4 regions of the Pantoea sp. y20 genome follow, and region 1 is predicted to be linked to each of the others. Evidence: riboswitches for the same ligand, from Rfam matches in the RefSeq annotation. Region 1 holds a riboswitch; each other region holds the start of a gene.
The links. Region 1 has a riboswitch for thiamine pyrophosphate ahead of ACYAC5_RS23060 (LuxE/PaaK family acyltransferase). Riboswitches for the same ligand answer to the same signal wherever they lie in the genome.
Positions count from the first base shown of each region.

Region 2: linked by a shared signal. The riboswitch ahead of thiB (thiamine ABC transporter substrate binding subunit) and the one ahead of ACYAC5_RS23060 (LuxE/PaaK family acyltransferase) in region 1 are both predicted to bind thiamine pyrophosphate.
Region 3: linked by a shared signal. The riboswitch ahead of ACYAC5_RS20785 (FAD-dependent oxidoreductase) and the one ahead of ACYAC5_RS23060 (LuxE/PaaK family acyltransferase) in region 1 are both predicted to bind thiamine pyrophosphate.
Region 4: linked by a shared signal. The riboswitch ahead of thiC (phosphomethylpyrimidine synthase ThiC) and the one ahead of ACYAC5_RS23060 (LuxE/PaaK family acyltransferase) in region 1 are both predicted to bind thiamine pyrophosphate.

Region 1 covers NZ_JBUBNJ010000002.1:714,139-722,112, forward strand. Annotated here, with positions in the region: gene ACYAC5_RS23055 (acyl-CoA reductase) at 1-685, opposite strand, end outside; gene ACYAC5_RS23060 (LuxE/PaaK family acyltransferase) at 682-1,764, opposite strand; TPP riboswitch at 1,866-1,993, opposite strand; gene ACYAC5_RS23065 (DksA/TraR family C4-type zinc finger protein) at 2,117-2,383, shown strand; gene ACYAC5_RS23070 (NYN domain-containing protein) at 2,720-3,409, shown strand; gene ACYAC5_RS23075 (M20 family metallopeptidase) at 3,587-4,813, opposite strand; gene ACYAC5_RS23080 (ABC transporter ATP-binding protein) at 4,824-6,461, opposite strand; gene ACYAC5_RS23085 (ABC transporter permease) at 6,461-7,288, opposite strand; gene ACYAC5_RS23090 (ABC transporter permease) at 7,281-7,974, opposite strand, start outside.
Region 2 covers NZ_CM142816.1:764,623-772,596, reverse strand. Annotated here, with positions in the region: gene sgrR (HTH-type transcriptional regulator SgrR) at 1-1,620, shown strand, start outside; TPP riboswitch at 1,656-1,751, shown strand; gene thiB (thiamine ABC transporter substrate binding subunit) at 1,798-2,784, shown strand; gene thiP (thiamine/thiamine pyrophosphate ABC transporter permease ThiP) at 2,784-4,370, shown strand; gene thiQ (thiamine ABC transporter ATP-binding protein ThiQ) at 4,354-5,055, shown strand; gene ACYAC5_RS03435 (DedA family protein) at 5,052-5,816, opposite strand; gene polB (DNA polymerase II) at 5,981-7,974, shown strand, end outside.
Region 3 covers NZ_JBUBNJ010000002.1:213,789-221,762, forward strand. Annotated here, with positions in the region: gene ACYAC5_RS20770 (LysR family transcriptional regulator) at 1-683, opposite strand, end outside; gene ACYAC5_RS20775 (pirin family protein) at 807-1,532, shown strand; gene ACYAC5_RS20780 (6,7-dimethyl-8-ribityllumazine synthase) at 1,662-2,099, opposite strand; TPP riboswitch at 2,275-2,394, shown strand; gene ACYAC5_RS20785 (FAD-dependent oxidoreductase) at 2,524-3,468, shown strand; gene thiS (sulfur carrier protein ThiS) at 3,452-3,649, shown strand; gene ACYAC5_RS20795 (thiazole synthase) at 3,653-4,411, shown strand; gene ACYAC5_RS20800 (HesA/MoeB/ThiF family protein) at 4,423-5,388, shown strand; gene ACYAC5_RS20805 (ABC transporter ATP-binding protein) at 5,385-6,101, shown strand; gene ACYAC5_RS20810 (ABC transporter permease) at 6,085-6,819, shown strand; gene ACYAC5_RS20815 (ABC transporter substrate-binding protein) at 6,829-7,758, shown strand; gene fepB (Fe2+-enterobactin ABC transporter substrate-binding protein) at 7,970-7,974, shown strand, end outside.
Region 4 covers NZ_CM142816.1:281,591-289,564, reverse strand. Annotated here, with positions in the region: gene hemE (uroporphyrinogen decarboxylase) at 1-536, opposite strand, end outside; gene nudC (NAD(+) diphosphatase) at 576-1,349, opposite strand; gene rsd (sigma D regulator) at 1,438-1,944, shown strand; TPP riboswitch at 2,180-2,280, shown strand; gene thiC (phosphomethylpyrimidine synthase ThiC) at 2,371-4,293, shown strand; gene thiE (thiamine phosphate synthase) at 4,290-4,937, shown strand; gene ACYAC5_RS01295 (aminotransferase-like domain-containing protein) at 5,091-6,545, opposite strand; gene ACYAC5_RS01290 (DUF1127 domain-containing protein) at 6,721-6,909, shown strand; gene rpoC (DNA-directed RNA polymerase subunit beta') at 6,976-7,974, opposite strand, start outside.

The sequences.
Region 1 (7,974 bases):
CGGGCTGACGCAGCCACGTTAGTTCGGTTTGCGCATCGCCGCCTTTCCACCACACCACCGCGATACATTCGCCCAGGTTAGGATCGATCTCCGCCAGCAACTGCGCGAACCAGCTTGCCATCAGCGGCTCATTGCCTGGCAGTTTACCGATGGTGCCCGCCTTAACCAGCAGACCGCAAATCAAACTCCACAGCGGCAAGCCCGGCACGTTGCCCGCCCAGATATGCATTAACAATTGCGGGCCAAATGCGCGCGCAAAGCCGCCTTTGGGGCGCGGCTGGAAATCGTCGAGCATCTGCGCATCGGCGAAATCCTCCGCCAGAAAGCGCTTCAGCTGCGGCTGACGAAAGGTTTTCAGATAGCCGGTAAGGCCAAGCCGCACCATCTCGGCATCGTAACCGGTGACGATGGGCAGCAGCTTTTCGGCCTTGATGCGCAGTGGATGATGACGATCGAGCAGTCGCGCCACCGCTTCATCAATGATGCCCATGATCTGCGCCACGCTCAGCTGCTGGAGATAAGCGCGGGCGTTGGTGCGGATGCGCGTTGCGAGCGCCTTTATCTGCGCGTCATCAAGTTGCGGAACGCAAACCTCGAGGCTTTCGCCACGATGATTGAAACTCAGCGTGTGCCAATGCACTTCGTCAGCGGAGAGGCCCGGCAGATGTCCGGCAATTTCTTTCACGACTGTGCCTGCGCGCTGGCGAGAAACGCTTCCATGGTCAGCGAACAGCCTTTGGCATCAGCGCCGGTCGCGCGTCCCAGCAGATGGAATCCACCGGGCACCATCACGCCTGCATCTTCCGTTAACAAAGCGGACACCGAGTTGAAATGCGCCAGATCGTGATGCGCCAGCACGCCAACTTCGCCGTCCGGCACATCATCACCGGTAAGCGGATTGACCACGCGCGTGCGGATCCAGTGCGGCCCGGATTTCACCGGCGGGCAGCGCTCATTGCCCGCGTCGTAAAACTGCGTGCTGATTTCCGTCATGCCGTACATGTTGATGCAGTGGGAACGCGGAATGCCGAAGGCATGAGAGAGCGAAGCGTAGAATTCTTCCGCGCCCATCTCGCGCGACTGGCCTTTGAAACCGCCGGTATCGAGAATGCGGCTACCTGCTGGCAGCGCGAAGCGGCGTTTTTGGCGCTGCATGTTATCCAGCAGAGGCACAAAGCTGTAACTGGCGCCCAGCAACGCGTACGGTTCGCCGCCCGCTTCGGCCTGTTCCAGCGCAGTGAACAGACGATTGGTTTCGAGGCCATGTTCGCCCACCATCACTTCACTGTCCGGCGTGCCACACTCCTGCAGCGCCAATTTAAGATAGGTCGCCAGCGAGGAGTTCGGCATCGCTACAGTATCCGGGAACAAAATGCCCATGCGGATGCGATCGCGGCCCGCCATAAAGCGACGGCGGAAGTTGAGCAGCATCGATTTTTTCCACACCTCCAGCGTCGAATGGTAACTGCGCCCTTTTACCGTGCCGGTGGTGCCGCTGGTCATAAAGATCTCGGCAATTTGGTCGGTGGGACGGCAGCTGAGCGTCAGATCTTTGAAGGCATTAATCGGGATGGCGGGAATGTTGCGCCAGTTTTTCACCGTCAGCGGCGTGCGTCCGCGCTGGGTGGCGAAGCGGCGATAAGGGGAATTGTGTGCGAACTGATAAGCGAAGATTTCGAGGGCCAGCTGGTTGAAATCGTCGTCTGAGCTATCTTCGCGCTGCAGGAATGTCAGCAGAGCCTGGATGATGTGTGTTTCGTTCATGTGCGTCGCCACCTTTGCGATTGCGCAGAGACTCTCAGGCAACGCCTGAAGAGCGCGAACTGTCCGCTACAAAGCACAAAGAGGGAATCAGGGCGCGATATCGCCCTGCGGTTCCGCATCCCTACGCCGGTATTAGCCGGATCAGGTTCAGAGGGTCACTACGTTGCCCGCGCATACACGCCAGCCGGTAGAATCTCAGCCCCTTAACAGAGCACCCCTTGGAACAAGCCGCAGTCTAGGATGGCGCGCGATGATGTGTCAACCATGTTAAATACGCGTGAAAATTTGAGCTGCCCGACACAAATCACGTCATGTCTTATACTCAGAGCATGAGTATTTGCGGAGGTGATGTATGGCTGGCGGTTGGTCAGAAGATGGTGCGGTACACAAACAAATTGATGCCACGGTAGATGATGCGGTGGCACGCGCTCGTGAAAATCTTGGGCACGGTGAAAGTGCTGAATTTTGCGACGAGTGCGGCGAACCGATCCCGGAAGCGCGTCGCGCAGCATTGGCTGGCGTACGTTACTGCGTGAATTGCCAGAGCAAGATCGATAAAAAACAGGCGGCGATCAGCGGTTATAACCGCCGTGGAAGTAAGGATAGTCAGTTGAGATAGTTATTTAAATTAGCAATTCAGGTTAATGGATATTTTAAAATTTCATTTGCACTCGTTACTTTTAATTAGAATTACCATTAATCTGAAGCAAGACCATTCGCATATCTCCCGATTTTTCAAAGTTAAATACTGCAGCACTATTGCTGAAGCCGAAAGAAGAGCCTAATTTTACAAACTTTATGGCTTAGATTTCACCTTGAGCAACTTGAGTTTAGCCAGTAATGCTGATAAGTTAGCCACACAACTCAACCCTGTACGCAGCGATTCAGTTCACTGGCCGTTAGGGTGAAAAAACCGGCTCAGGCCGGTTTTTTCGTATCTTAAGGAAGGATAAGAGTGCGTACTGCAATATTCATTGATGGATACAATGTATTTTATGGACTCCTTGCAGGTACGCCTTATAAATGGCTCAACTTGTCATTGCTGCTGTCGCATATATGCCGGGTACAGGATCCGACTGCCATAATTGAAACAATAAATTATTATACCTCCTCGGTTATTCCCCACCTCGCCACACGCGGTATTGAATCCCGACACGCTCAGGATACTTATATTCGCGCGCTGAAAACGACCGGAATAAATATCTTCACCGGACGTCATCGACTTGAGCACGCTCGGGCTCCACGTTTCATTAGTAAAAAACTACCCGCATCACGTCTCGATAAGGTAGATATCTGGGAGCTGGAAGAGAAAGAAACCGACGTGAATATTGCCATCAGCATGTATCGTTTGTTTGCTAAACAGCAGACGTTGCCAATAGAAGAGAGGATCGCGCAGCTGGTGTTAGTATCGGCTGACACCGACATGACGCCAGCACTTAAGGCGATTCGCGAAGATTTTCCCGACATTCGTATCGGGATCATTTTGCCGCACCGCCAGGGCAACGTCCGTGGTGTTCCGGGTTCACTGCAGAATCATAGTCACTGGATACGCAGAACGATCACCAATGAAGAGCTTGATGCATGCCAGTTTCCTGTTCGGGTTGCGACGCATAAAAAACCTGCGGTTAAACCCGAATATTGGTAAGCATCAAAACCACGCCATTTAATGCGCCTCGCGGTAAATGGCATAGCTCGCGATGTTCTCCGTCGTGGCCTATTTCATATCGAAACGTAATGCGGGAACGGTTACTGATAAATCATTCAGTTCAACGTCCTGCGTCAGGCTAAATCCTATCAGCTCTCATCAGCGCTTAAACCTGCATTACGCGGCCTCAACCGGCTGGCAAATCTCCAGAATGGCCAGCAGATAGATGCGCACCATGTCGAGGAATTCACTGATTTCTACGCGCTCATCCGGCATGGTGTTGTATTTGCCGCCTGGCCCACAGACGATCCCTTCCATGCCCGCATGCTGATAGAGATGTGCCGCATCGGTGCCGAAGAACGCCGGAGGCGTGATCACGCCGGTGGGCTGTTCGGTGCCGCGCACGGTTTTCCAGCCGCGATTCACCGCTTTGACGATGGCGGACTCCGGGGACACTTCGAACGGTAACATGGTGGGTTTATCACGAATGCCATCATCATAAAGCTCGGCTTTCAGGCCCGGATAGCGTTGGCATAAGGTATTCAGCAGCGCCTGCAGATCGGCGAGCACACCTTCCACCGTTTGTCCTGGCGCGAAACGTGCCGAGCCTTTTAAGCGCACAAAGTCAGCCACCTGCGGCGGTCGCCACTCTTCCAGATCGCGGCCTAACGCGCCATGCACGGTACCGATATGACCACGGTTAATCTTGCGATGCTCAGCGGTTTTCGCGCCGCTAAAGGTCATGCCGTTAATCTGCGGAATCAGCTCGACGGCGGCGCTGATCGCGTCCACCGCTTCTTCCCGTTTTGACAGATGGCGCGTATCGCCGGTGAGCTCAATAGTAAACATCAGCGAACCGGCGTGCATGGTCAGCGCTTGCAGATCGGTGGGTTCGGCATTGATGAAGTAGTCGGCGCGCACACCTTGCTCAATCGCCGCCAGCGTACCAATGCCGCCCTGCAACTCGCCCACCACGTAGGTCAAAATCACATCGCCTTTCAGCTTTACACCGGCATCAATCAGCGTTTTTAACGCGCAAAAATAGGCGGCATCACCCGCTTTCATGTTCGAAACGCCAATACCGTAGATAAACTGTTCATCGATTTTTCCTTCCCAGGGATCGACGGTCCAGCCTTCGGTGACTGGATTAGTATCCAGATGTCCGTTGAACAGCAGGCTTTTGCCGCCGCCGCTGCCTGCCAATCGTCCGATGGCATTCAGCCTGTCGCCGGGCACGTTCTGCAGTTCGGTTTCCAGGCCCAGCTGCGCCATCTGCGCGGCCATGTATTTCGCCAATTCACGCTCGCCATCGGTGGCGCTGTAGCTTTTGTGCTGCACCATTTTTGCCAGGAATGAGAGGCAAAAATCGCGATCGATATGATGAATCAACTGTTCAGGCTTCATGTTTCTCTCGTCATGCAACGGACTTGGATAAGTCGGGAATATGCACCGCATCAAGCAGTGCACGGGTATAAGGATGTTGCGCCAGCGCCGTCATGTTGTCGCCGGGCAGCACTTCCACCACGTCACCGCGATACATCACGGCGACACGATGGGCGATTTGGCGAATCAGGTTGAGATCGTGGGTAATAAACAGATACGCGGTGCCGTAGCGGCGGCGCAGTTCCAGCAGCAGCTCGATAATGGTGGCCTGCACCGAGACGTCGAGCGCGGCGGTGATCTCGTCACAAATCACCAAATCCGGCGGATTGGCAAACGCACGGGCGATAGCAACGCGCTGCTTCTGCCCGCCCGACAATGCATGCGGATAACGCTGCGCAAACTCCGCCGGCAAACGCACTTCCTGCAGCAGGCGCGCGACCGCCTGCGCCTCGGTTTCACCTGCGGGTAAACCATACAACCGCAGTGGCCGTGCGATGATTTCGCCAATGGTCATGCGCGGATTCAGCGAGGCATCAGGATGCTGGAAAATCATCTGCACGCGGCGGCGATACTCTTTATCCATTTGCGCCCGGCCATGTAGCGCGTAGCCACAAAAGTCGAGCTCGCCGCTGAACGGCACCAGGCCGGTAATGGCTTTACCGAGCGAGGATTTGCCGGAACCCGATTCACCAACCACGCCGAGAATTTCTCCCTGATGCACGGTGAGCGCAACCGCATTGGCGGCGCGCGTAGTATTGGCTTCACGCTTCAGCAGACGATCAAGAAGACCGTGTTTGCCGTAATCGATGGTCAGCTGTTTCAGGCCGAGTAACGGTTGGTTGCCGGGCGCGTCCTGCACCAGCCGGTGCTGCGGATTGGGTACCGCCTTAATCAGCTTGCGCGTATAGGCGTTTTGCGGCGCGCTAAACAGGCTGCGCGTGTCGGCCTGTTCGACAATGCGTCCCTGTTCCAGCACACAGACGCGATTGGCCACTTTGGCCACCAACGCCAGATCGTGCGAGATGTAGAGCGACGCAACGCCGGTCTCTTCGCGCAAACGCTCATACAGATCGAGGATTTGCGCCGAACTGATCACATCCAGCGCGGTGGTTGGCTCATCAAAAATCATGCAGTCCGGCTGGCAGGCAAACGCGGTGGCGATCAGGATGCGCTGCTTCTCGCCACCTGACACCTGATGCGGATAGCGGCGCATCATGCGCGCCGGATTTTTAAGTTCAACGTCGTGCAGCAGCGATTCGGCCATCTCCTGCGCTTCACGCGCCGATAAACCGCGATGGCGGCGTAACACTTCGGTGACCTGCTCACCCAATGTCAGCGTGGGATTGAGCGAGGCGCTGGGATCCTGAAAAATCATGCCGAGTTTGGCACCGCGCAGCGCTGTCAGTTTGGCCGCGGGTAAAGTCAGCAGGCTCTCGCCGTTGAGACGAATATCGCCCTGCAGCTCGCGCGCATTGCCCGCCAGCCAGCGCATGATCGCCCAGCCGAGCGTGGTTTTGCCGGAACCCGATTCGCCCACCAGCCCCAACACTTCGCCAGGCATCACCTGCAGGTTGATGTCACGCAGTACCGGTAGCGCATGTCCTTTGGCTAACGCGTAATCGAGGCTGTAATTTTCCACCGACAGCACCGGTGTCAGCTTGTCACTCATCAGTGGCTCCTTGGGTTGAGCACATCACGCAGCCCGTCACCCAGTAAATTAAACCCAATGGCGACCAATGCGATGGCGAGGCCCGGAATCATCATCATCCACGGCGCATTAAAGAAGTAAGCGCGCGCTTCAGAGACCATCAATCCCCATTCTGGCTCTGGCGGCTGCGCGCCCAGCCCCAGAAAACTCAGGGTGGCAAACAGCATGATGGCGAAGGCGACGCGAATGGTGGCTTCCACGATGATCGGCGCCAGAATATTCGGCAGCATTTCTCGCAGAATGATGTAGTGCCCGGCTTCGCCGCGCGCGATGGCGGCGTTGATGTAATCCTGCTGGCGGGCGGCCAACGCCACGCTGCGCGAGATGCGCACCATGCCCGGCACAAAGGCGATAGTGATCGCCAGCACCGCGTTCATGCTGCTCTGCCCAAGCGTGCTGACAATCAGCAACGCAAACAGCAGGCTGGGAATCGCCATCACCGCATCCATGGTGCGCATCATGAACTCATCAAATTTGCCGCCCAGATAGGCGCTGGCGGTACCGAGCACCGAACCGATTACCATCGCCAGCGCGGTCGCCAGCAGCGACAGTAGAATGGTTGAGCGTGCGCCCACCATTACGCGGCTGAAGATGTCGCGGCCCATCTGATCGGTACCAAACCAGTGTTCCGCGCTGGGCGGCTTATAGCGCGTCAGGATGGAGATCGATTCGGGATCAAAAGGCGCGACGTGCGCACCGCCCACCACCATCAGCAGCGCCAGCAAGATAATCAGCACGCCAGCGGCACCCTGCGGTGAACGCAGCAAACGTTTCAACATATCAGGCATAGGAGATCCGCTTATCGAGAGTGACATAGGCCAAATCAGCCAGGAAGTTCACCACTGAATAGGTCGCGGCGAGAATCATCACGCCAGCCTGAATGGTGGGCAGATCGCGCGCCTGCACGGCGACAATCAGTTCGCGGCCAATGCCGGGAATGGCGAAGATCTCCTCCACCACCACAATGCCGCCCAGCAGGTAACCAACATCCAGCGCCACAATGGTGATGGTCGGCAACAAGCCGTTGCGCAGCGCATGTCGCCAGAGAATGCGGCGACGCGATAAGCCTTTTAGCCACGCGGCGCGGATGTAATCGGTATGCAACACATCGACCATTTCTGAGCGCACCATGCGCGAGACGTGCGCCACCAGAATCAGCGCCACGGTCACCGAAGGTAGAATCAGGTGCTGGATCCCGCTGACGACGTTCTCACTGAGCGGCACATAGCCGGTGGCGGGCAAAATCTGCCAGACATCAGCAAACAGCAGCAGCACCAGCGTGGCGGTGACGAACTCCGGGAAGGAGATGCCGATATAGGAGATGACACTCACCAGCACATCGGCGGTTTTGCCACGGCGCACCGCCGCCCAGATGCCGAGGGGAATCGCGATAATCAGCATCAGAATTAAGGCGCACACCGCCAGCAGCAGCGAGCGTGATAATGCCGTCAGCAGCGTCGGCGCCACTTCAAGG
Region 2 (7,974 bases), on a different replicon from region 1:
CAAAGCTGTCAGGGGCAGGATCAGGAAACCACGCTCAGCGAGCTGGCCGATCTGCTGCACTGCTCGCGTCGCCATATGCGTAACCTGCTCAACGCCATGCAAAGCGAAGGCTGGCTGATTTGGCAGGCAGAAGCGGGACGCGGCAAGCGCTCAATGCTGAGTTTTTGCTACACCGGCCTGGCGCTCCAGCAGCAGCGCGCCGAGGATCTGCTGGAACAAGATCGCATCGAACAGTTAGTGCAGCTGGTGGGCGATAAAAACCAGGTGCGCCAGATGATTGCGGCGCATTTAGGCCGCAGCTTCCGCCAGGGCAAACACATCCTGCGCGTGCTCTATTATCGCCCGCTGCCCAATTTGCTGCCCGGTTCGCCGCTGCGCCGCTCGGAAACCCATCTGGCACGACAAATTTTCAACGGCCTGATGCGCATAAATGAGGAAAAGGGGGAAATCGAACCCGATATCGCCCATCACTGGCAGCAAACCTCGCCGCTGCAGTGGCGTTTCTTCCTGCGCCCGGCGATTCGTTTTCATCATGGCCGTGAACTGGAAATGGCGGATGTGATTGCTTCGCTGGAGCGCGTGCGCAGCCAGCCGCTGTTTTCTCACATCAGTAAACTGGATTCGCCCGCGCCCTGGACGCTGGATATCCATCTGAGCCAGCCGGACGATTGGTTGCCGTGGCTGCTGGCCAGCGTCAGCGCGATGATCCTGCCGCGCGAATGGCCCACGTTACGCCAGTTTGCCCGCCAGCCGCTTGGCACCGGTCCGTACAGCGTGGTGCGCAATCAGCAAACGCAGCTGAAGATCGCCGCCTTTGATGATTACTTTGGCTATCGCGCGCTGATTGACGATGTGTCGATTTGGGTGCTGCCGGAGATCAGCGACGAGCTGGTGTATGCCGGAGTCAAGTTGCAGGGCGAAACCGCCGATGAAAAATCGGAAGAGAGTCGTCTGGAAGAAGGCTGCTACTTCCTGCTGTACGATCAGCGCTCCGAGTTGGGTCGCGATGCGCATTTCCGCCGCTGGGTAAGCTATCTGTTTAATCCCATCGCCTTACTGAATCATGCTGGCGTCGGCTATCAGCGTTACTGGTTCCCGGCTTATGGCTTGCTGCCGCGCTGGCACCATCGCCGCGATCTCACCTCCGCCGATAAACCGGCAGGCTTAACTCAGCTGACGCTGAGCTGGTACAGCCATCACGTTGAGCATGAAGGTATTGCTAACGCGCTGCGACCGCTGCTGGCGCAGCAAGGTGTTGAGCTAATTACTCGTGTCGTGAGCTACGAAGCGTGGTTCGAGGGCGAAGGTGAAAGTGATATCTGGCTTGGCAGCGTCAACTTTACCCTGCCGCTGGAGTACGCGCTGTTCGCGCAACTATTCGAGTTGCCGTTGATGCATCACTGCATCCCGATTGACTGGCAAGCCGATGCCGCGCGCTGGCGGCAGAAAGCGTTACCGCTGGCGGAATGGAGCAAACAGCTGATCGACCGCGACTATCTGCATCCGCTGTTCCATCACTGGCTGCTACTGGAAGGGCAACGCAGTATGCGCGGCGTGCGGCTGAATACGCTCGGCTGGTTTGACTTCAAATCAGCCTGGTTTGCACCACCGGAGCTGTGATCCTTTCGCGCTGTCATATAAATGTCTAGAATGAGCCGTTCTCAACGGGGTGCCTTGATATCAGGGCTGAGAGAAACCCGTCGAACCTGATCCGGCTAATACCGGCGTAGGGATTTGAGATGCCTCACGCCTCAGATCCTTTGCGACTCAACATCTCTTCTCCTCAAGGAGCGCAAAGTGTTAAACAAAGTTCTGCCTATGTTGCTGCTGGTTACGGCTCCGGCTTTCGCTGCTAAACCGGTTCTGACCGTCTACACCTACGATTCGTTCTCTGCCGATTGGGGCCCCGGTCCGGCGGTAAAAAAAGCCTTTGAAGCGCAGTGCGACTGCGAATTGAAGTATGTGGCGCTGGAAGATGGTGTATCGCTGCTCAATCGCGTGCGCATGGAAGGCAAAAACAGCAAAGCCGATGTAGTGCTGGGGCTGGATAACAATCTGGTGCAGGCAGCGGAGAAAACCGGCTTGTTTGCCAACAGCAGCGTCGATACCCGCAGCCTAAAACTGCCGGATGGCTGGAACAATCAAACCTTTATCCCGTTCGATTATGGCTACTTCGCTTTCGTCTACGATAAAAACAAACTGAAGAACCCGCCGAAAAGCCTGAAAGAGCTGGTCGAAAGCCCGGAAAAATGGCGCGTGATTTATGAAGATCCGCGTACCAGCACGCCGGGTCTTGGCCTGCTGCTGTGGATGCAAAAAGTGTATGGCGATAACGCAGCTGATGCGTGGCAGAAGCTGGCGCAAAAAACCGTTACCGTCACTAAAGGCTGGAGCGAAGCTTACGGCCTGTTCCTGAAAGGCGAAGGCGATCTGGTGTTGAGCTACACCACGTCTCCGGCTTATCACATTATCGAAGAGAAGAAAGAGAACTACGCCGCAGCCGAATTCAGTGAAGGCCACTATTTACAGGTGGAAGTCGCCGCGCAGCTCGCCAGCAGTAAACAGCCCAAGCTGGCGCAGCAGTTCATGCAGTTTATGGTTTCTCCGGCCTTCCAGCAGACCATTCCCACCGGCAACTGGATGTATCCGGTGATCAAAAGCGATCTGCCAGCCGGTTATCAAGCGCTGCAGGTGCCCGCGAAGGCGTTGCAATTCACGTCAGCCGAAGTCGCCGACCATCGCGCCGCGTGGATCAGCGCATGGCAACGCGCCGTTAGCCGTTAATGCCCGGCTGGTTGATTCCCGGTAGCGCCATCGCGCTGTTGCTGTGCGCGGTGGCGCTGCTGGCGTTTGGTGCATTGGTGGTGGTCGCTCCGGCCACCGACTGGCGCGCGCTACTCGACGACAGCTATTTGCATCATGTGCTGCTGTTCTCGTTTGAGCAGGCGCTGCTGTCGGCGCTGCTGTCGGTGTTGCCCGCGATCCTGCTGGCGCGCGCGCTCTACCGCCGCCGTTTTCCGGGACGCAATCTGTTGCTACGTCTGTGCGCCATGACGCTGGTGCTGCCGGTGCTGGTGGCGGTGTTTGGCTTGCTCAGCGTGTACGGTCGCAGCGGCTGGCTGGCACAACTGTGCGCGACCATCGGCTTTGACTACCACTTTTCGCCGTATGGCCTGCAGGGCATTCTGCTGGCGCACGTCTTCTTTAACCTGCCGCTGGCGACGCGCCTGCTGTTACAGGCATTGGAGAGCATTCCCGGCGAGCAGCGGCAAGTCGCCGCCCAGCTTGGCCTGCGCGGCTGGAATCTGTTTCGCCTGCTGGAGTGGCCGTGGCTGCGCCGTCAGATTCTGCCGACGGCGGCGCTGATCTTTATGCTCTGTTTCGCCAGCTTCGCCACGGTGCTGGCGCTGGGCGGCGGACCACAAGCGACCACGCTGGAACTGGCGATCTATCAGGCGCTAAATTTCGATTACGATCCGGGCCGCGCGGCGCTGCTGGCGCTGTTACAGCTCGCTTGCTGTTTGCTGCTGGTAATGCTGAGCCAGCGCTTTAGCAAAGCCATTCCCACCGGCAGCCAGAGCATTCGCGGCTGGCGCGATCCGCAGGATTCATGGCAGGCGCGCATCAGCGATACGTTGCTGATTGGCCTGGCGCTGCTGCTGCTGTTACCGCCGCTGGCGGCAGTAATCGTCGATGGTTTGCGCGGCGGCGTTGCCGGTGCGCTGCAACAAGCGGCGCTGTGGCAAGCCACCTTTACCTCGCTGCGTATTGCCGTGGGCGCCGGCGTGCTCTGCGTGGTGCTGACCATGATGCTGCTGTGGAGCAGCCGCGAACTGCGGCAGCGCCAGAACAGAGTCGCCGCGCAGGCGATGGAGATGAGCGGCATGCTGATTCTGGCGATGCCGGGCATTGTACTGGCGAGCGGTTTCTTTCTGCTGTTCAACGCCACCGTGGGGTTGCCGCAGCGCGCCGATGGTTTGGTGATCTTTACTAACGCCCTGATCGCCATTCCTTATGCGATGAAAGTGCTGGAGAATCCGATGCGCGATATCAGCGCCCGTTACAGCCAGCTCTGCGCTTCACTCGGCATCTCCGGTTTCAACCGCTTGCGGCTGATTGAGCTGCGCGCGCTGAAACGCCCGATTGCTCAGGCGCTGGCGTTTGCCTGCGTGCTGTCGATTGGCGATTTCGGCGTGGTCGCGCTGTTTGGCAGCGCCGATTTCCGCACGCTGCCCTTCTATCTGTTCCAACAGATTGGCGCCTATCGCGGTGCGGACGGTGCCGTCACCGCACTCCTGCTGCTGCTGCTCTGCTTACTACTTTTTACTCTGATGGAAAAATTACCGGGTCGCCATGCTGACACTGAATAACCTTACTTACCTTTATCAGCATCTGCCGATGCGCTTCAGTTTTGCGGCGCAGGCGGGTGAACGTCTGGCGATCCTCGGTCCGAGCGGCGCGGGGAAAAGTACTTTACTGAGTCTGATTGGCGGCTTTTTGCCGATCAATCAAGGCGCGCTGGTGATGAACGGCGTAGATCATACCCACAGCGTGCCGTCGGCGCGCCCGGTTTCTATGCTGTTCCAGGAGAACAATCTGTTTCCGCATCTCACGGTGCAGCAAAACATGGCGTTGGGCTTACATCCGGGCCTGAAATTGACGCGCGAACAGCAGCAGCAAGTGGTGGATATCGCCGAGCAAACCGGCTTGCAGGCGATGCTCACGCGTTTGCCTGGTCAGCTTTCCGGTGGACAGCGTCAGCGCGTGGCATTGGCGCGCTGCCTGCTGCGCAATCAACCGATTTTGCTGCTGGATGAACCCTTCTCAGCGCTGGATCCGGCGCTGCGCAACGAGATGCTGCAGCTGGTACGTTCGGTATGCGAAAACCGCAACATCACCTTGTTGATGGTGTCGCACAGCCTGGAAGATGCTCAGCAGATTGCGCCGCGCAGTTTGGTGATTGTCGACGGGCGCATCTATTGGGATGGCAGTACAGAGAGTTTGGTGCGCGGTGAAAGTGCCGCGGCCGCCATCCTTGGCGTGACAGCGCGTTAAGCGAAGAAAACTTTCCACAGCAGGTGGCGGAAGATTGGCATCATCGGATGGAACTGGATTGCGATAAACGCGCCCAGGCCAATCGCCGCCATCAGCGGTGCCAGCCAGCGCAGACGCGATGCAGGCAGATACTTAGTCGCCCAATCCACCGTTTTACCGCTGCGCGACCAGCGCCACAGCAACCAGCCACCGACCCACAGCAGCAGCGCCACCAGCAACAGCAGCCATTTAAAACTGCCGCCCTGCGCGGCCTGCGGTACATCAATCGCCACGCCCGCCAGAATGCCCGGCATCAAATACGCGGGCGGCCAGAGGATGCAGCCAATCAGGTTAGGCGGCAGGAATTTGCGCACCGGCAACTCCAGCATGCCCGCTGCCAGCGGAATCAGCGGACGCGTCGGGCCGACAAATCGCCCCACCAGAATGGTGAACATGCTGTGTTGATGCAGCGCATGCTCGGTTTTATCCAGCAAACCCTTGTACTTTTTCAGATATTTCCAGCGATGCAGCGGCCCCTGAAACTTCCAGCCGATGCCGTAGGAAACCCAATCGCCGATTAAACAACCAACGAATCCGGCCGCCCACGCAGGGTAAAGACCAATTTGTCCGCTTCCTACCAGCGCCCCAAGGCTGGCCATTAATACCGTGCCCGGCAACAGCAATCCCACGAAGGCCAGCGACTCAAGAAAGGTCACCAGCGCCACAGCGATCAGCGCGTACTCCAGCGATTGCGAAAACAGGTGTTGAATCCAGGCTTCCATAAATATCCTCTGCGGAATATAGAGGCTGGATTGTCCAGAGCATGCAGGTAGCCGTCAAGGCAAGAATTGTAGAACGATGTTGACAAAGTGGTGACAATTTCGCCTGCAGGACACTGTATAAACATCCATGTTATACTCAATGCAATTCATTCTCTGGAGTTCACGTGACCGATCCGCGCGCAGGTTTTCTGCTTACCCGACATTGGCGAGATACGCCGACCGGCAGCGAAGTGGTGCTGTGGCTGGCCACCGACAGCGGCCCGCAGCGGCTGGTGTTGCCTGCCCAGGAATCCGTGGCGTTTGTGCCCGAGGAGTTTCGCACGCCAACCGAAGCGCTGATCCGCGACGAACGTCATACGCGCCTGCAAACGCTGGAGCTGAAGGATTTTCGCCGCCGCCCGGTGTTTGGCCTCTATTGCCGCAGCAATCGCCAGCTGCAAAATCTGGAAAAGCGCCTGCGTGAAAACGGCATACCGGTGTATGAAGCGGATATTCGTCCACCCGAACGCTATTTGATGGAGCGCTTTATCACCGCGCCGGTGTGGTTTAGCGGTGAAACACGCGGTGACAGCGTGGTCAACGCGCGCCTGAAGCCGCATCCTGATTACCGTCCGCAGCTGAAATGGGTATCGCTGGATATCGAAACCACGCAGCACGGTGAGCTCTACTGCATCGGGCTGGAAGGCTGCGGTCAGCGCCAGGTTTACATGCTCGGTCCGCCCAACGGCGATGCCAGCACGCTCGATTTTGAACTGATCTATGTTGATAGCCGCCCGCAGCTGCTTGAGCAGCTCAACGCATGGTTCGAGCGGCATGAACCGGATGTGATTATTGGCTGGAATGTAGTGCAGTTCGATCTGCGCGTACTGCAGAAACACGCCGATCGCTACGGCATTCCGCTGCGTTTAGGCCGTCAGAAGCAGGCGCTGGAGTGGCGCGAGCACGGCTTCAAACCTGGTGTGTTCTTCGCGCAGGCAACGGGCCGCTTAATTATTGATGGTATCGACGCGCTCAAATCCGCGTTTTGGGATTTCCCGTCGTTCAGCCTCGAAGCGGTCTCGCGCCAGCTGCTCGGTGAAGGCAAGGCCATCAATAATCCGTGGGATCGCATGGAAGAGATCAACTGGCGCTTTGCCAACGATAAGCCAGCGCTGGCGAAATATAATCTTAAGGATTGTGAGCTGGTGACGCGCATTTTCCAGCACACCGCCATCATGCCGTTCCTGCTGGAACGCGCCACGGTAAATGGTTTAGCGGTGGATCGTCACGGCGGTTCGGTGGCGGCCTTTGGTCATCTCTATATCCCGCGCATGCACCGCGCCGGTTTCGTGGCGCCGAATCTCGGCGAAGTGGCGCCGGAAGCCAGCCCCGGCGGCTACGTGATGGATTCGCGGCCCGGCTTGTACGATTCAGTGCTGGTGCTGGATTACAAAAGCCTCTATCCCTCAATTATTCGCACCTTCCTTATCGATCCGGTGGGTTTGGTGGAAGGCCTGGCGCACCCGGATGACGCCGATTCCGTGCCCGGCTTCCGCAATGCGCGCTTTTCCCGTGAAACCCACTGTTTACCGGCGATTGTCGAGCAGATTTGGCAAGGGCGTGAAGCCGCCAAGCGCGACAGCAACAAACCGCTGTCGCAGGCGCTGAAAATCATCATGAATGCTTTTTATGGCGTGCTCGGCACCAGCGCCTGCCGCTTCTTCGATCCGCGCCTCGCGTCATCCATCACCCTGCGCGGCCACGCCATCATGCAGCAAACGCGCGAGCTGATTGAAGCGGAAGGCTTTGATGTGATTTACGGCGATACCGATTCCACCTTCGTCTGGCTGAAAGGCGCGCACAGTGAAGCGGAGGCGACGGCGATTGGTCGTCATCTCGCTGAACAGGTTAACGGCTGGTGGCGGCAGCATCTGCAATCGACCTATGGGCTGGAGAGCGCGCTGGAGCTGGAGTATGAAACGCACTTCAGCCGTTTCCTGATGCCCACCATTCGCGGCGCCGAACAGGGCAGCAAAAAGCGCTATGCCGGCATGATTCTCAGCGAGGGCGGCGAGCGGCTGGTGTTTAAAGGCCTCGAATCAGTGCGCACCGACTGGACGCCGCTGGCGCAGCAGTTCCAGCAAAATCTGTATGGCCGTATTTTCCGTGGCGAGCCGTG
Region 3 (7,974 bases), 280 kb from region 1:
GCTGCGTCGCGCAGCATTTCCCCGTTATTACTCACCATCGGCCCATGCACGCTAATCACTTTGCGCTGGTCGCCGTTAAACAGTTCCCAGCCGGTCTGGCTTTCGCGCCCGTAGCGCAGACACAAATGCTCGCTCAGCTCCTCCGGCGTTCGCGGTGCGCCTGCGCCCTGCAGGTAGGACGGGCTGCCGCAGATCACGCGGCGGAACTCGCCCAGTCGCCTGGCGATCAAACTCGAATCTGGCAGCGTACCGATGCGAATCGCCATATCAAATCCTTCACCCACCATATCGACATGCCGATCCGCCAGTTCAACCTGAAACTGCAACCCCGGATGCTGGCTGAGAAACTCGGCAATAAACGGCGACAAATGGCTGATACCAAACGACATCGGCACGCTCAGGCGGAAGCTGCCCTGCAGCACCTGACGACGCCCCGATACCGCCAGCTCGGCTTCCTGCACATCATCGAGAATGCGCTGCGCGTGCTGCGCAAACAGCTGGCCGTTATCGGTTACCGATAACTTCCGCGTGTTGCGATTCAGCAGCCGCGCGCCAAGCGACTCCTCCAGCGCGGCGATGCGGCGGCTGACATACTGCTTCGACAGCATCAGCTGTTCGGCGGCAGCGGTGAAGTTGCCAGCTTTGATGACGGCTACATAAATACGGAGATCTTCAATCTGCATATTGTCCACTTTTCGGTGACAGTCATTGTCATTTTGACGCATTGTTAGGCAAATCAGTTTACGTATACTTGTTTGCAACGGGAAGGGCAATCGCCTCCCAACAGCAAATTTGAGGAGCAGACCATGATTGAACAACGCCTGTCAGAACAACGCGGAGTGGGTGACCACGGTTGGTTGAACTCGCATCATACGTTCTCTTTTGCCAGTTACTGGGATCCAAAACAAACCGGCTTCTCAGATTTGCTGGTGATCAATGATGACCGCGTTGCACCGGGTCGCGGTTTTGGTGCGCATCCGCACAACAACATGGAGATCATCTCCTACGTGCTGGAAGGCGCGCTGGAGCATAAAGATTCCATGGGCACCGGTTCGGTGATTGTGCCGGGTGATGTGCAGCTAATGAGCGCCGGCAGCGGCGTCACGCACAGCGAGTTTAACCACTCGAAAACGGACAACGTGCACTTCCTGCAGATCTGGATTGTGCCTGGCGAACGTAATTCGCCTCCCGGTTATCAGCAGATTTCAGTGGCGGAACGTGACAAACGCGGTCAGCTGCGCCTGATTATTTCGCCGGCAGGGGATAACGGTTCACTCAGCGTGCGTCAGGATATTCGCGTTTATGCCGGACTGTTCGACGGTGTCGAGCAGCAAACCTTCGCGTTGGATGCCGATCGTTACGCCTATATTCACGTGGCTCGCGGCAGCATCGAAGTGAACGGCGTGAAGTTCAAAGAGGGCGACGGTGCACGCGTTCGCAACGAAAGCGCGCTGCAGTTTGCTAACGGTGATGATGCGGAAGTGCTGGTGTTTGATCTGCGTCCGCTGGAAGTGAATCATCCACAGCGTTAATGACGAATAGCAAGTACTTTGTTCGTTAGACTATTTTACGAGATGACTGGCACTATTCTGAAAATGAGCCGTTGAAGGTCATCATAAATAAAAAGGGAGCGCCTGAAGAGGTGCTCCCTTTTTAATGCATCAATCAATCGACAAATTATGGATCGCTAACACTGCGCGCGCCGCTTCTTTGCCTTTCTTAATGAAATGCTCGGTATAGAAGTTTTCAATCACATCAACCGGCTGGAAATTATGTGGCGTTAAAGAAACGGAAAATACCGGTACGTTGGTGGTCAGCTGCACATTCATCAAGCCATCAACCACCGCAGCGGCAACGAAATCATGGCGATAGATACCGCCGTCAACCACCAGCGCAGCGCAGACAATCGCATCGTATTTGCCGGTTTCGGCCAAACGCTTAGCCAGCAGCGGCATTTCAAATGCGCCAGGCACTTCCAGCACTTTTAATTCCGCTTCTACGGATTGATCGGCTAATTCTTTTTCAAAACCCACCAAGGCATTATGGACAATTTCTTTGTGCCAGCCGGCTTTAATAAATGCAATTTTAATATTGTTCATGGTTATTCCGACATCACCTGTAATGTTTTCTTGCGCATAAAATAATGTGTTTGTATACCATATGTTACGTTTGTGATCCACAAAGCCTAAGTAGCGATAAATGCCGTGATGCTAAATGCCACGTAAAGCATCCGGTTATTCCGCGCTTGACGGCGACCATCGCCTGCAATACAAATAGACGCGTCGGGGGAGTCTCGCCAAAGAGACTGAGAGGCTAATAGCGCACTGCGCGGTTTAGCGACCCTTTGAACCTGACCCAGTTGATACTGGCGTAGGAAGACTGACAGTCTTTATCATTGGGCTGTCTGGCGCTCAAACCAGCTCGATGTATGCGCCATTTCCCTTCTCCTGTATCTGCGGGTCTCAGCTAACACTGAGAGGCCGATGTGAATTCCCCCTGTTTGAACATCCTGGAACCGGCGCTGTGAGCCGCTGGAGCGTGCTTGGCTGCGGCGTGGCGGGCCTATGCGTAGCCACTTTACTAGCGGAACGCGGTGAAGACGTTGAGGTGATGGGCGATGACGCGCGCCGCCCGGCATCGTGGTTTGCTGGCGGCATGCTGGCGCCCTGGTGTGAAGCCGAGAGCGCGCCGCGCGATGTTATCACTCTTGGGCAACACGCCGCCGCGTGGTGGCAACAGCGCGTCAGCAGCGTCGAGCATCAGGGCACGTTGGTGGTTGCGCCGCCGCGCGATAGCCAGGAACTCAACCGTTTCGCCCGCATGACCGAGCAGCATCAATGGGTCGATCCCGCCAACATTGAACCGGCGCTGGAAGGGCGCTTTACGCGCGGTCTGTTTTTCGCCGGTGAAGCGCATCTCGATCCGCGTCTGGCGTTGCAGGAGATGCGTGACGCGCTGATCGCGCGCGGCGTGTCATTCAGCAATCACGCGCCGAGCGGCCAAATTATCGATTGTCGCGGCATCCACGCTGCGCCGCAACTGCCGCGCCTGCGCGCGGTGCGCGGCGAGATGCTGATTTTGCACAGCGATGAAGTGCAGTTTTCCCGCCCGATTCGTCTGCTGCATCCGCGTTTTCCCTGCTATCTGGTGCCGCGTCGCGGCGGCCATTTTATGCTCGGCGCCACCATGATTGAGAGCGACGATGCCAGCGCCATCAGCGCGCGCGCCATGATGGAGTTACTCAGCGCCGCCTATGCCATCCATCCCGCATTAGCCGAAGCGCGCGTGATTGAGAGCGGCAGCGGGCTGCGTCCGGCTTATCCGGCGAATCTGCCGGAAATCCACTATCACAATCACACCTTTTATCTCAACGGCATGTATCGCCACGGTTTTCTACTGGCGCCAATGCTGGCAGAGCAGCTGATGCAACGCATTTCTGGGGAGCTCAACTATGAATATTCAGCTTAACGGCCGCCTCATCAACACGCAGGCAACAAGCCTGAGCGAATTGCTGATCGAGCAGCAAATTGATGTGGCCTGCGTCGCCACCGCCTATAACGGTGCGTTTGTGCCAAAAAGTCAGTACGACACGCAGCGGCTGGATGAAGGTTGCCAGCTTGAAGTGCTGTCACCGATGCAGGGAGGTTAAGCGATGTTTTACGATTTTGAACCGCAATCACGCTTCCTGCTCGGCACCGCTGGCTATCCTTCACCCGCTATTTTGCAGCAGGCGATTGCCGCCGCTGGCACCGACATCATCACCGTCAGTTTGCGGCGCGAAGGCGCGGCAGGCGCGGCATTCCGCGAACTGCTGACCAGCCTCAATATCCGCGTGTTACCGAATACCGCCGGTTGTCACACGGTAAAAGAGGCCGTCACCACCGCGCACATGGCGCGCGAACTGTTCAACACCGCGTGGATCAAACTGGAAGTGATTGGTCATGCCGACACGCTGCAACCCGATCCTTTCGCACTGGTGGAAGCCGCGCGCATCCTCAGCGCAGAGGGTTTTCAGGTATTTCCGTACACCACCGAAGATCTGATCGTCGGCGAAAAGCTGCTGGCGGCGGGCTGCGAACTGTTGATGCCGTGGGGCGCGCCGATTGGTTCCGGCCAGGGTTTGCGTAACATCGACGGCCTGCGCGCCATGCGTGCGTGGTTCAGCGACATCCCGCTGATCATTGATGCGGGCATTGGCGCGCCGTCGCAGGCGGCGCAGGCGATGGAAATGGGCTTCGATGGCATTTTGCTCAACACCGCCGTCGCCAAAGCCGGCGATCCAATCGGCATGGCCAACGCTTTCCGGCTGGCGATTGAAGCCGGACAAGCCGCGCGCGCTGCCGGACTGATGGAGAAGCGCGATATGGCAGCCGCGTCCACGCCGATCTTCGGCCTGGCAAATCTGAGTTAAGGACGGCAACTATGCAACGTTATCAACGCCAGATGATGCTGGCGGAAATCGGCGAAGCCGGGCAGCAAAAGCTACTTAACGCGCGCGTGCTGGTGGCGGGCGCGGGCGGACTAGGCGCCACGCTCCTGCCGCAGCTGGTGGGCGCGGGCGTCGGCCATATTCGGCTGTATGACGACGATGTGGTGGCGCTGCATAACCTGCATCGGCAAACGCTGTTTACGCAGCAGGATATCGACCAGCCCAAAGTGCTGCGCGCGCAGCACGCCTTGCAGCAGCGCAATCCGCAGGTGCAAATCGAGGCGCTGCAGCAGTCGCTGAGCGCCAGCAATCTGCAGCAGGCGCTGGCGGGATGCGATCTGGTGATCGACGCCGCCGATAACTTTGCCGTCACCTACCAACTTTCCGATGCTTGCATGCAGGCGGGCATGCCGCTGATCAGCGCCTCGGTGCTGGGGCGGCAAGGTTACGTCGGCGGATTCTGTGGCGGCGCGCCGAGCTATCGCGCGCTGTTCCCGCGCTTGCCGTCATCGGCCGCGAACTGCAACACCGCAGGCGTGATGGGCCCGGCGGTGGCAACGCTCGGCGCGATGCAGGCGCAGATGGCGCTCAGCGTACTGCTGGAATTACAGCCTTCACCGCTCGGTTGTCTGGTGAACTGCGATTTTGTGAACTGGCACTTCCGCCAGTTCCGCTTTGATGATGCTGAAGAGCCGGAATATGCGGTGCCGTTTATCGACCTGCAAATGCTGGCCGCCGATGACTGTATTGTCGAACTGCGCAGCTGTGAAGAAGCGCCGGTCAGCGTGGCGGATGGCGTTGAGCGCATCTTGCCGCAGGCGATCGCCGCGTGGCAGCCGCCCGCCCAGCAGCGCATCGTGCTGGTGTGCGCCAGCGGCATCCGTGCCGCGCAAGCCGCCAGCGCCCTGGCGCAGCGCGGATTTCATCAGCTGGCGATTCTGGCGGCCAATCGCCCATGAATCACGACATTCTCTTCAACGATGTGAGCTTTAGCTGGGGCGATAAACCGCTATGTCAGCGGCTGAATCTGCACCTGCGCGGTGGCAAAACCACGGTAATGCTGGGACGCAGCGGCATCGGCAAAAGTACGTTGCTGCGGTTGGTGGCCGGTTTACTCCAGCCGCAGCAGGGCGCGGTGCAGGGCTTGAGCGGCAACGTGGCGTGGATGGGCCAGCAGGATCTGCTGTATCCGTGGCTGACGGTGCTCGACAACGTGATGCTGTCGGCGCGGCTCAGCGGCGACAAGCCGGATCGCCCGCGTGCGCTGGCGCTGCTCGAGCAGGTAAAACTCAGCGACGTTACGCATGCACCCCCGCATCAACTCTCCGGCGGCATGCGGCAACGCGTGGCGCTGGCACGCACGCTTTATGCGCAGCGCGACGTGGTGCTGATGGATGAACCCTTCGCCACGCTGGATGTGATGACCAAACTCAGTTTGCAAACGCTGACCGCCCGATTACTGCGGGGCAAAACTGTGCTGCTGGTGACGCACGATCCGCTGGAAGCGTGCCGCATGGCCGATGACATTCTGCTGCTGCAAGGCCAGCCGCTGGCTATCGAAAGCTGGCCGGTTGCTGGCGGTGACGCGCCGCGTCCGTTTGATCATCCCGACGTCCTGCAGGCGCAGGCGCAACTCTTCTCCCGACTGAATACCCATGAAAACAGTGTTTAGCGCGATCTACCTGATCGTGGTGCTGCTGTGCGGCTGGCTGCTGGCGCGTCACAGCGGCGTGCCGAGTTTCCTGCTGCCCGCGCCACAGGCGGTGCTGGAGGCGCTGTGGCTGCATCGTCAACTGCTGTGGCATCACGCGCTCTATACGCTGGCGGAAATTGTGCTGGCGCTGCTGTTGGGCGTCGGCGCGGGCGTGACGCTGGCGGTGCTGATGGCCGCCAGTTCGCTGCTGCGTCGCGTGCTGTTTCCGCTGGTCACCGCCAGCCAGGCAATCCCGGTGTTTGCCCTCGCGCCGCTGCTGGTGCTGTGGCTCGGCTTTGGCATCGCCTCAAAAGTGGTGGTAGCGGCTTTGATCCTGTTCTTCCCGCTGTGCTTGTCACTGTTTGATGGGCTGTGCCGTACGCCGGTCGGCTGGCTGGAGCTGGCGCAAACCTCCACTTCATCGCGTTTCTGCATCTTCTGGCGCGTGCGCTGGCCCGCCGCGTTACCGCAGTTTTTCTCCGGCCTGCAGATGGCGGTGGTGTTGGCCCCGATTGGCGTGGTGATTGGCGAATGGGTCGGCGCCAGCGAAGGGCTCGGCTATCTGATGATGCAATCCAACGCGCGACTGGAAACCGCCACCAGCTTCGCGGCGCTGCTGCTGTTACTGATTCTGGCGCTGCTGCTTTCGGGCAGCGTGGCGTTGATGCGCAAGAAAATCCTCTGGCAATCTACATAAGGAAATACCGTGAAAACCCTACGAATGGCATTGACCGCGTTGCTGCTGCTGGCGACCGCTAACGTGCAGGCGGCGGAGAAAGTTCGCCTGCTGCTTGACTGGTTTATCAACCCCAATCACGCGGCGATTTTTGCTGCCCAGCACAGCGGCGCGTTTAAGAAAGAGGGGCTGGATGTGGAGATGATCGCGCCCGCCGATTCCGCGTCCGTGCCGCTGCTGCTGGCGGCGGGCAAAGTCGATCTCGCCGTAAGCTACCAGCCGCAGCTCTACACGCTGGTGGATAAAGAGGTGCCAGTGATCCGCGTCGGCACGTTGATTAATCAGCCGCTGAATACGCTGACCACGGTGTCAGACGATATTCACTCGCTGAAGGATTTCGCTGGCAAAACCATCGGCTACGCGGTGCCGGGCACCGAAGATGTGGCGATCCGCAATATGCTGACTTCGCAGGGCGTTGATGCCGACTCGGTGAAGCTCATCAACCTGAATATGGATGGCACCTCCGCGTTGCTGACGCACAAGATTGATGGCGCGATGACCATTTTCCGCAACTATGAGCTGCTGGATCTGAAAGACAAAGGCGCGCAGCCCACGGTGTTCAAGCCGGAAGATTACGGCGTGCCTGCTTATGATGAGTTGATCATCCTGGCAAACCAGAAAACTGCCGCGCAGGACAAACGCATTCCGGCGTTTTTACGTGGCCTGGATGCCGGCGTGGCGTGGCTACGCGCGCATCCGCAGGAAGCGTGGCAGGCGTTTATCGAAAAATATCCCGAGCTGAATACGCCGCTCAATCACCAGGCGTGGCAGGCCACGTTGCCATATTTCGCCGCGCACAGCGCGGCGTTTGATCAGGCGCGCTATCAGGCGTTTGGTGAGTATATGAAGGGTAATGGTGTGATTAAGGCTGTAGCGCCGATGGCGCGTTATTCGTTGTAGGTTGGTGCGATTTGCCCCTCACCCCAGCCTTCTCCCGCGCGCAGGAGAAGGAGCCGGCCGCGCCCACCTAACCATTCTCTCCACCTAATTATTCCCTCTCCCGCCTGCGGGAGAGGGTTAGGGTGAGGGCATCCGTTTACAATTTCCCTTGCACCCGCACTTATTTTTGATAATGATATTTATTCTCAATTATCAAGTGATGGACAACCTGATGCG
Region 4 (7,974 bases), on a different replicon from region 1:
TGCAGGGTTTGCGGCTCGGCGTACATCATCTTTTTAATTTTGGTGAACGCTTTGCTGCTGCCGCCTTCAACCATGTAGGTTGCCAGCGTCCATGGGCTGCCGGAGAAACCGATCAGCGGCACTTCGCCTTTCAGGTTGTGACGAATGGTACGCACCGCGTTCATCACATAACCGAGCTCTTGCTCTGGATCCGGCACTGGCAGATTGTCGACATCCGCACGGCAGGTGATCGGATTGGAGAAACGCGGGCCTTCGCCGGTCTCAAAGTAGAGCCCAAGTCCCATCGCATCCGGAATGGTGAGGATATCGCTGAAGAGAATTGCCGCATCCAGCGCATAGCGACGCAGCGGTTGCAGCGTGACTTCACACGCCAGCTCAGCATTCTTACACAGCGACATAAAATCACCGGCTTCAGCGCGCGTGGCTTTGTACTCCGGCAAATAACGCCCGGCTTGTCGCATCATCCATACCGGTGTGACATCTACCGGCTGACGTAACAGGGCGCGCAGATAACGATCGTTCTTCAGTTCACTCATAATGGGCTCTCTCATGCTAAGGCCAGCAGTGTAGCATTTTCACGCCGCGCTGGCGCGGCACAGGGCAACGGTATCTTCAATCAGGCGACGCGCCACCGTGCCGGGCGGCGGCAACAGCGGCAGATCGTCGTAGCGATACCAGCCGGCATCCAGCAGCTCTTTGCCGTCGTGTTGCAGATCGCCGCCGTCATATTCCGCCATATACGCCATCATCAGAGAGTGCGGGAACGGCCACGGCTGCGAGGTAACGTAACGCACGTTTTTCACCCGCACGTTGCTCTCCTCCATCACTTCCCGCGCCACCGCTTGTTCTAAGGTTTCGCCCACTTCGACAAAGCCCGCCAGCACGGTGTAGATATTGTTACGATGACGCGCATGATTGGCGAGCAGGATCTCATCGCCACGGCGGATAGCCACGATGATGCACGGCGCAATTTGCGGGTAATAACGCTCGCGGCAGTGATTGCACAAGCAGGCAAATTCGCGTTTGCTGATGTGCATCTCATGGCCGCAATAGCCGCACCAGCGATGCGAGCGGTAAAACTCCGCCAGCTGCACGCCACGTCCGGCGATTTGGAACAGGCCGACATCCTCATCAATCAGTTGGCGCACGGAGCCCATGCTGTCCGGACGCGATTCACGTACCAGCCAGACATTCTCGCCCTGCCACTCGCCGATCAAAATCGCGTTGCTGCCGCTGAGGCCAAAATCGCTGGCTAAGCCATGCGGCAATTCGCCCTGCGGCAACCAAAGTTTTTGCTCATGGCTGACAACCCACCATCCAGCGTCTAAGCTTGAGATCTCACGTTGCATCTTAATCGTTGTCCTTAGCGTCAAATCGCACGCTGAAATCCTAATATTAAGTGTGTAATAAACAACTATAACCTACCTGGAGCCCCATATGCTTAACCAGTTAGATAACCTGACAGAGCGTGTAGGCGGCGGAAATGAATTGGTTGATTCATGGCTGCGCGCCCGTCGACAGCTGCTCGTCACTTACTACGAGCTTATTGGCATGAAGCCACAAAAAGATGCGTTATCCACGCTGGATGAACAGGCGCTGGACGCATTTTGTCACAACCTGGTGGATTACCTTTCCACCGGCCATTTCAGCGTGTATGAACACATCATTAGTGAGATGCAGGGTGATAGCCCCTTATTCGTCGCTGCGCAGATTTATCCGGCACTGGAGGCGAATACCGATCGCATCATGCAGCTCTACGATAGCCATCTGCAGCAAGCGATTAACGATGATAATTGCGTGGATTTTCAAACCGCGCTCTCCGAAGTCGGCGAGGTGCTGGAATCGCGCTTCACGCTGGAAGATAAGCTGGTGCAACTCGCCTGGGACAACCAGCTGGCGCTTCCGCCGGTTGCCAACGACAGCGCCATTGCCCGCCCGGCTTAGAACCCCGAAGATGTAAAAAACTTGTTATTCAAGAAAAGCCCTCTTATGCTAAATGGGCTTTTTTATTGTCTTCTTTAACGACAATCAAAAGGCAAATTTTGCGGTTTAAGCGTAGCGTGCGCAGCCAGTTTGCACTCGGACAGCGCGCAGGGACCGGAGCGTACACGTAGTACGTGACGGTCACGAGCACTGCCCAGGTGCAAAATGGCAAGCAAAGTAGCTTAAACCACAAAACACCAACTTGTCGGAGTGCCCTCTAGGGCTGAGACCGTTAATTCGGGATCCGCGGAACCTGATCAGGTTAGTACCTGCGAAGGGAACAAGAGTAGACATTATCAGCACGGTGCATGCTGGCGCCCGGCACCGTACCTGTTACTCCTTCCGAACTCTGGACAAGCAACTTCCAACCGTTACCGGAAACTTGCTATGTCTGCTAAAACTTCTCGTCGTGAACAACGCGCTCAGGCGCAAGAATTTATCGATTCCCTGCAGGGAACCGCTTTCCCCAACTCCAAACGTATCTGGATCACCGGCAGCCGCGCGGATATTCGCGTGCCGATGCGTGAGATACAGCTCAGTCCAACGCACATAGGCGGCAGCAAAGAGAATCCGCACTATGAGCCAAATGAAGCGGTGCCGGTTTACGACACCGCCGGGGCTTATGGCGATCCTCAAGCCACCATTAATGTGCATCAGGGACTCGACAGGCTGCGTGCCAATTGGATCGAAGAACGTGACGACAGCGAAACCATCCACCAGCTGAGTTCCCGTTACACGCAGCAGCGTCTGGCGGATGAAGGCCTGGACCATCTGCGTTTTGAGCAGCTGCCGCAACCGCGCCGTGCCAAAGCGGGTCGCCGGGTTACCCAACTGCACTATGCGCGTCAGGGCATCATCACGCCGGAGATGGAGTTTATCGCGCTGCGTGAAAACATGGGCCGCGAGCGTATTCGCGGTGAAGTGCTGTTACAGCAGCATCCGGGTCACAGCTTTGGTGCCAATCTGCCAGAAAATATCACCGCGGAATTTGTCCGTCAAGAAGTCGCCAATGGGCGCGCCATCATCCCTTCGAACATCAACCATCCCGAATCCGAACCGATGATTATCGGCCGCAACTTCCTGGTGAAAGTGAATGCCAACATTGGCAACTCTGCGGTGAGCTCATCTATTGAAGAGGAAGTGGAGAAGCTGGTGTGGTCAACGCGCTGGGGCGCAGACACTGTGATGGATCTCTCAACCGGCCGCTATATCCATGAAACGCGTGAGTGGATTTTGCGCAATAGTCCGGTGCCGATTGGTACGGTGCCGATTTATCAGGCGCTGGAGAAAGTGAACGGCATTGCAGAAGATCTCAACTGGGAGATTTTCCGCGACACGCTGCTGGAGCAGGCGGAACAAGGCGTTGACTACTTCACTATTCACGCTGGCGTGCTGCTGCGCTATGTGCCGATGACGGCCAAACGCCTGACCGGCATTGTGTCGCGCGGTGGCTCGATTATGGCGAAATGGTGCCTGTCGCATCACACCGAAAATTTCCTCTATCTGCACTTCCGCGAGATTTGTGAAATTTGTGCCGCCTACGATGTGGCGCTGTCACTGGGCGACGGCCTGCGTCCCGGCTCGATTCAGGATGCCAACGATGAGGCGCAATTTGCCGAACTGCATACGCTGGGCGAACTGACCAAAATCGCCTGGGAATACGATGTGCAGGTGATGATTGAAGGTCCGGGCCATGTGCCCATGCAGATGATTCGACGCAATATGACCGAACAGCTTGAGCATTGTCACGAAGCCCCGTTTTACACGCTTGGCCCGCTCACCACCGATATCGCGCCCGGCTATGACCATTTCACTTCCGGCATCGGCGCGGCCATGATTGGCTGGTTCGGCTGCGCCATGCTGTGTTACGTGACGCCGAAAGAGCACCTCGGTTTGCCGAACAAAGAGGATGTGAAGCAAGGGCTGATCACCTACAAGATCGCTGCGCACGCGGCGGATCTGGCGAAAGGTCATCCCGGTGCGCAGATCCGTGACAATGCGATGTCGAAAGCGCGTTTTGAATTCCGCTGGGAAGATCAGTTCAATCTGGCGCTCGATCCGCACACCGCACGCGCCTATCACGATGAAACCCTGCCGCAGGAATCGGGAAAAGTGGCGCACTTCTGCTCGATGTGCGGCCCGAAATTCTGCTCGATGAAAATTACCCAGGAAGTGCGTGAGTTTGCCGCCCGCCAACAGGCTGAAGCCCAGCCGATTGAGATGGGTATGGCGCAAATGTCGAACGCCTTCCGCAATCGTGGCGGCGAGATCTATCACGCTGCCGATACCCTTAAAGAGGAAAATGTATGACCGACGCCTTTCCTGCCACAGCCTCAAAGCTGGGGCTGTATCCGGTTGTTGATAGCGTGGAATGGATCGCGCGCTTGCTGGAAGCCGGTGTGCGCACCATACAGCTGCGCATCAAAGATTGTGAAGATTACGAGGTGGAAGATGCGGTGCGCGAGGCGATTGCACTCGGCAAACAGTATCGCGCTCGCCTGTTTATCAATGATTACTGGCGCTTAGCCATTAAATATCACGCTTATGGCGTGCACCTCGGCCAGGAAGATCTCGATGTAGCCGATCTGGCGGCCATTCGCGAGGCGGGATTGCGCCTGGGTTTATCGACGCATGACGATGCCGAGTTAGATCGGGCTCTGGCGCTGCGCCCTTCTTACATTGCGCTTGGCCACATCTATCCTACGCAAACCAAAGATATGCCTTCTGCGCCGCAAGGCGTGGTGGAATTGAAACGCCACCTGGCGCGTTTGCAGAATGTGCCAACCGTGGCGATTGGCGGTATTTCACTGGCGCGCGTGCCGGAAGTGCTGGCTACCGGCGTGGGCAGCATTGCGGTGGTGAGCGCGATTACCCAGGCCGCCGACTGGCGCGCAGCAACGCAGCAGTTACTGTCACTGGTGGAAAATGGAATCGAACCTGCAGAAGCAGTGTAATGCGCGGCAAGTAAAGATGAAACGCTGGAATCTGCCGCGCAGCAGCGTGATGTAGGGGCTGGCGTCATTTCCTGACAAGACTAAAGTGTGCCTGCCCGCTGTCGCTTGCAGCGGGCCAGGGCTGGTCTCAACCTCTCCCAGCCCTGCCTTTCTTCACGTGATCAGGGAGGAGGTATGCACGGATCCATGACTACAAGCCAGCATGGCACGTTCTACCGCTGCGCCGAGTTGAGCTATCGCCTGCTCTGTGTGCTCATTCATTGGCAAACCATAATTCAGGCGCAAGCAGTTGCGATACTTACCCGAGGCCGAAAACAGCGAGCCGACGGCAACCTGCATGTTCAGCTCACGCAATTCGGTATTGAGCCTGACCGCGTCAAATGCCTCTGGCAATTCAATCCACATCAGGAAACTGCCCTGCGGACGCGACACACAAATCCCACACGGAAAGTAGTGGCGTACCCAGCAGCTAAAGGTTTCATAATTGCGTTGATACACCTGACGCATGCGCCGCAAATGCGGCAGATAATGACCAAGACGAATAAACTCGGCGACCGCATGTTGCGGCTGGGTGGCCGTCGATCCGGTGCTGATATATTTCATATGCAGCACGCGATCGCGATAGCGTCCCGGCGCCACCCAACCGACACGCAGCCCCGGCGCCAGCGTCTTGGAGAAGGAACTGCACAGCAATACCCGTCCATCGTGATCCAATGACTTAAGGGTAACCGGACGCGGATACTCCCACGCCAGCTCGCCGTACACATCGTCTTCAATAATCGCGGCATCGAAACGCTGTGCCAGCGTCACCAGCGCACGTTTGCGAGATTCCGGCATGATAAAGCCCAGCGGATTATTGCAGTTTGGCACCACCACCACCGCTTTAATCGGCCACTGTTCGAACGCAAGTTCCAGCGCTTCCAGGCTGATGCCGGTAACCGAATCGGTAGGAATCTCAATGGCGCGAATGCCGAAGCCGCGCAGAGTTTGCATGGTGCCGTGGAAAGTCGGCGACTCCACCGCAATGATGTCACCAGCCTGACATATCGCACGAATCGAGATCGACAACGCTTCATGGCAGCCGGTGGTGATCACGATATCGTCTGCCGTGAGCTGACAACCGCTGTCGATCGTCAGGCGCGCAACCTGTTCGCGCAGTGCCGCGACACCCAGCAAACTGTCATAGTTGAGCTGATCGATATCCTGCTTCTGCGCCATACGGCTTTGAATTTTCCACAGCGGTTTCAACGTGGGCTGGGTCAGATCAGGCATACCGCTGCCGAGTTGCAACACATCGTTATTAGTTCGGCTGCTGAGCAACTCCAGCACCGATTCCCACTGCGTGATTTCCACCGGACGCTGTGCAGGTCGGGTGATGGCCGGCATCGGCGGCGTCGCTTTGCGTGTTGCAACGAAATATCCGGAACGTGGCTGCGGCACAATCAGCTGTTTCTCTTCCAGCAGATGATATGCCTGCTGAACGGTGCTGATACTCACGCCGTGTTCAAGACTCAGCGTGCGCACCGACGGCAAGCGCTCGCCGCTGCGGTACAGCCCTTGCTCTATACGATCCGAAAGCAAACATGCTAAATGTTGGTAGCGCGTCATCGTATGCCTCACTCAGCCATCAATCATAATAAACCAGTACAGATAGACCTCATTATTACCATTCAGATCCACCTTAAGGCAATCTGTATGTTAAAGATAAGTGTTTTTTGCGTCTGTATCATAATGCGTGGGAATAAGACAATGCTTCTCAGGCAACCTACTGAGGGCAAGGATTATGGAATTCGATCAAAACCGCGCGGCTAAACCTTTTGATGTCACTTTACTGGATATCTTCCGCGGCGTAGTGCGTATGGTTAAACACTGGAAAGCACGGCGTGAAACTCACCGCATCCTGTCAAAACTGAGTGATAACCAGCTGCGTGATATCGGACTGACACGCGAAGATGTCTGCCGCAAGTTCTGACAAAATGAAGACGAAAAAAAACCCTGCCGAAGCAGGGTTTTTTATTGGTCAGCTTTAGCAGACGAATTACTCGTCGTCGCTTCCGCCCAGACCGGCGTTCAGCAATTCTGCCAGGCTTGCAGAGGCTTCATCCGCAGTAACCTGCGGTGCAACCGGTGCTTCGCCCGCAGAGCGGCGACGCATACGATCCTGGTGATAAGCATAACCGGTACCGGCTGGGATCAGACGACCCACGATGACGTTCTCTTTCAGGCCGCGCAGTTCATCACGCTTACCTGCAACTGCTGCTTCGGTCAGGACACGCGTGGTCTCCTGGAACGATGCTGCAGAGATGAACGATTCGGTTGCCAGTGACGCTTTGGTGATACCCAGCAGATCGCGCATGAATGTTGCGCCGATTTTGCCATTCGCTTCAAGTTCACGGTTAGAGATCTTGATGCGTGAGTATTCAGCCTGCTCACCTTCCAGGAAGTCGGTGCTTCCCACGCTCGAGATGGTTGCTTTACGCAGCATCTGACGAACGATGACTTCGATGTGTTTATCGTTAATCTTAACGCCTTGCAGACGGTAAACTTCCTGCACTTCGTTAGTGATGTAACGGGTCACAGCATGGACGCCACGCAGACGCAGGATGTCGTGCGGAGACTCTGGGCCGTCAGATACGACGTCACCACGTTCTACGCGCTCACCTTCGAATACGTTAAGCTGACGCCATTTTGGAATCATCTCTTCGTACGGATCGCTACCATCAACCGGCGTAATCACCAGACGACGCTTACCTTTGGTCTCTTTACCGAAGGAGATGATACCGCTGATCTCTGCCAGGATTGCTGGCTCTTTCGGACGACGCGCTTCGAACAAGTCAGCAACGCGCGGCAGACCACCGGTAATATCCTTGGTACCGCCAGATTCCTGCGGAACACGCGACAGCGTGTCACCGGCACTGATCTTAACGCCATCTTCCAGCTGAACAATTGCTTTGCCCGGCAGGAAGTACTGTGCTGGCATGTCGGTACCTGGAATCAAAACATCATTTCCGTTGGCATCAACAATTTTCAGCGCAGG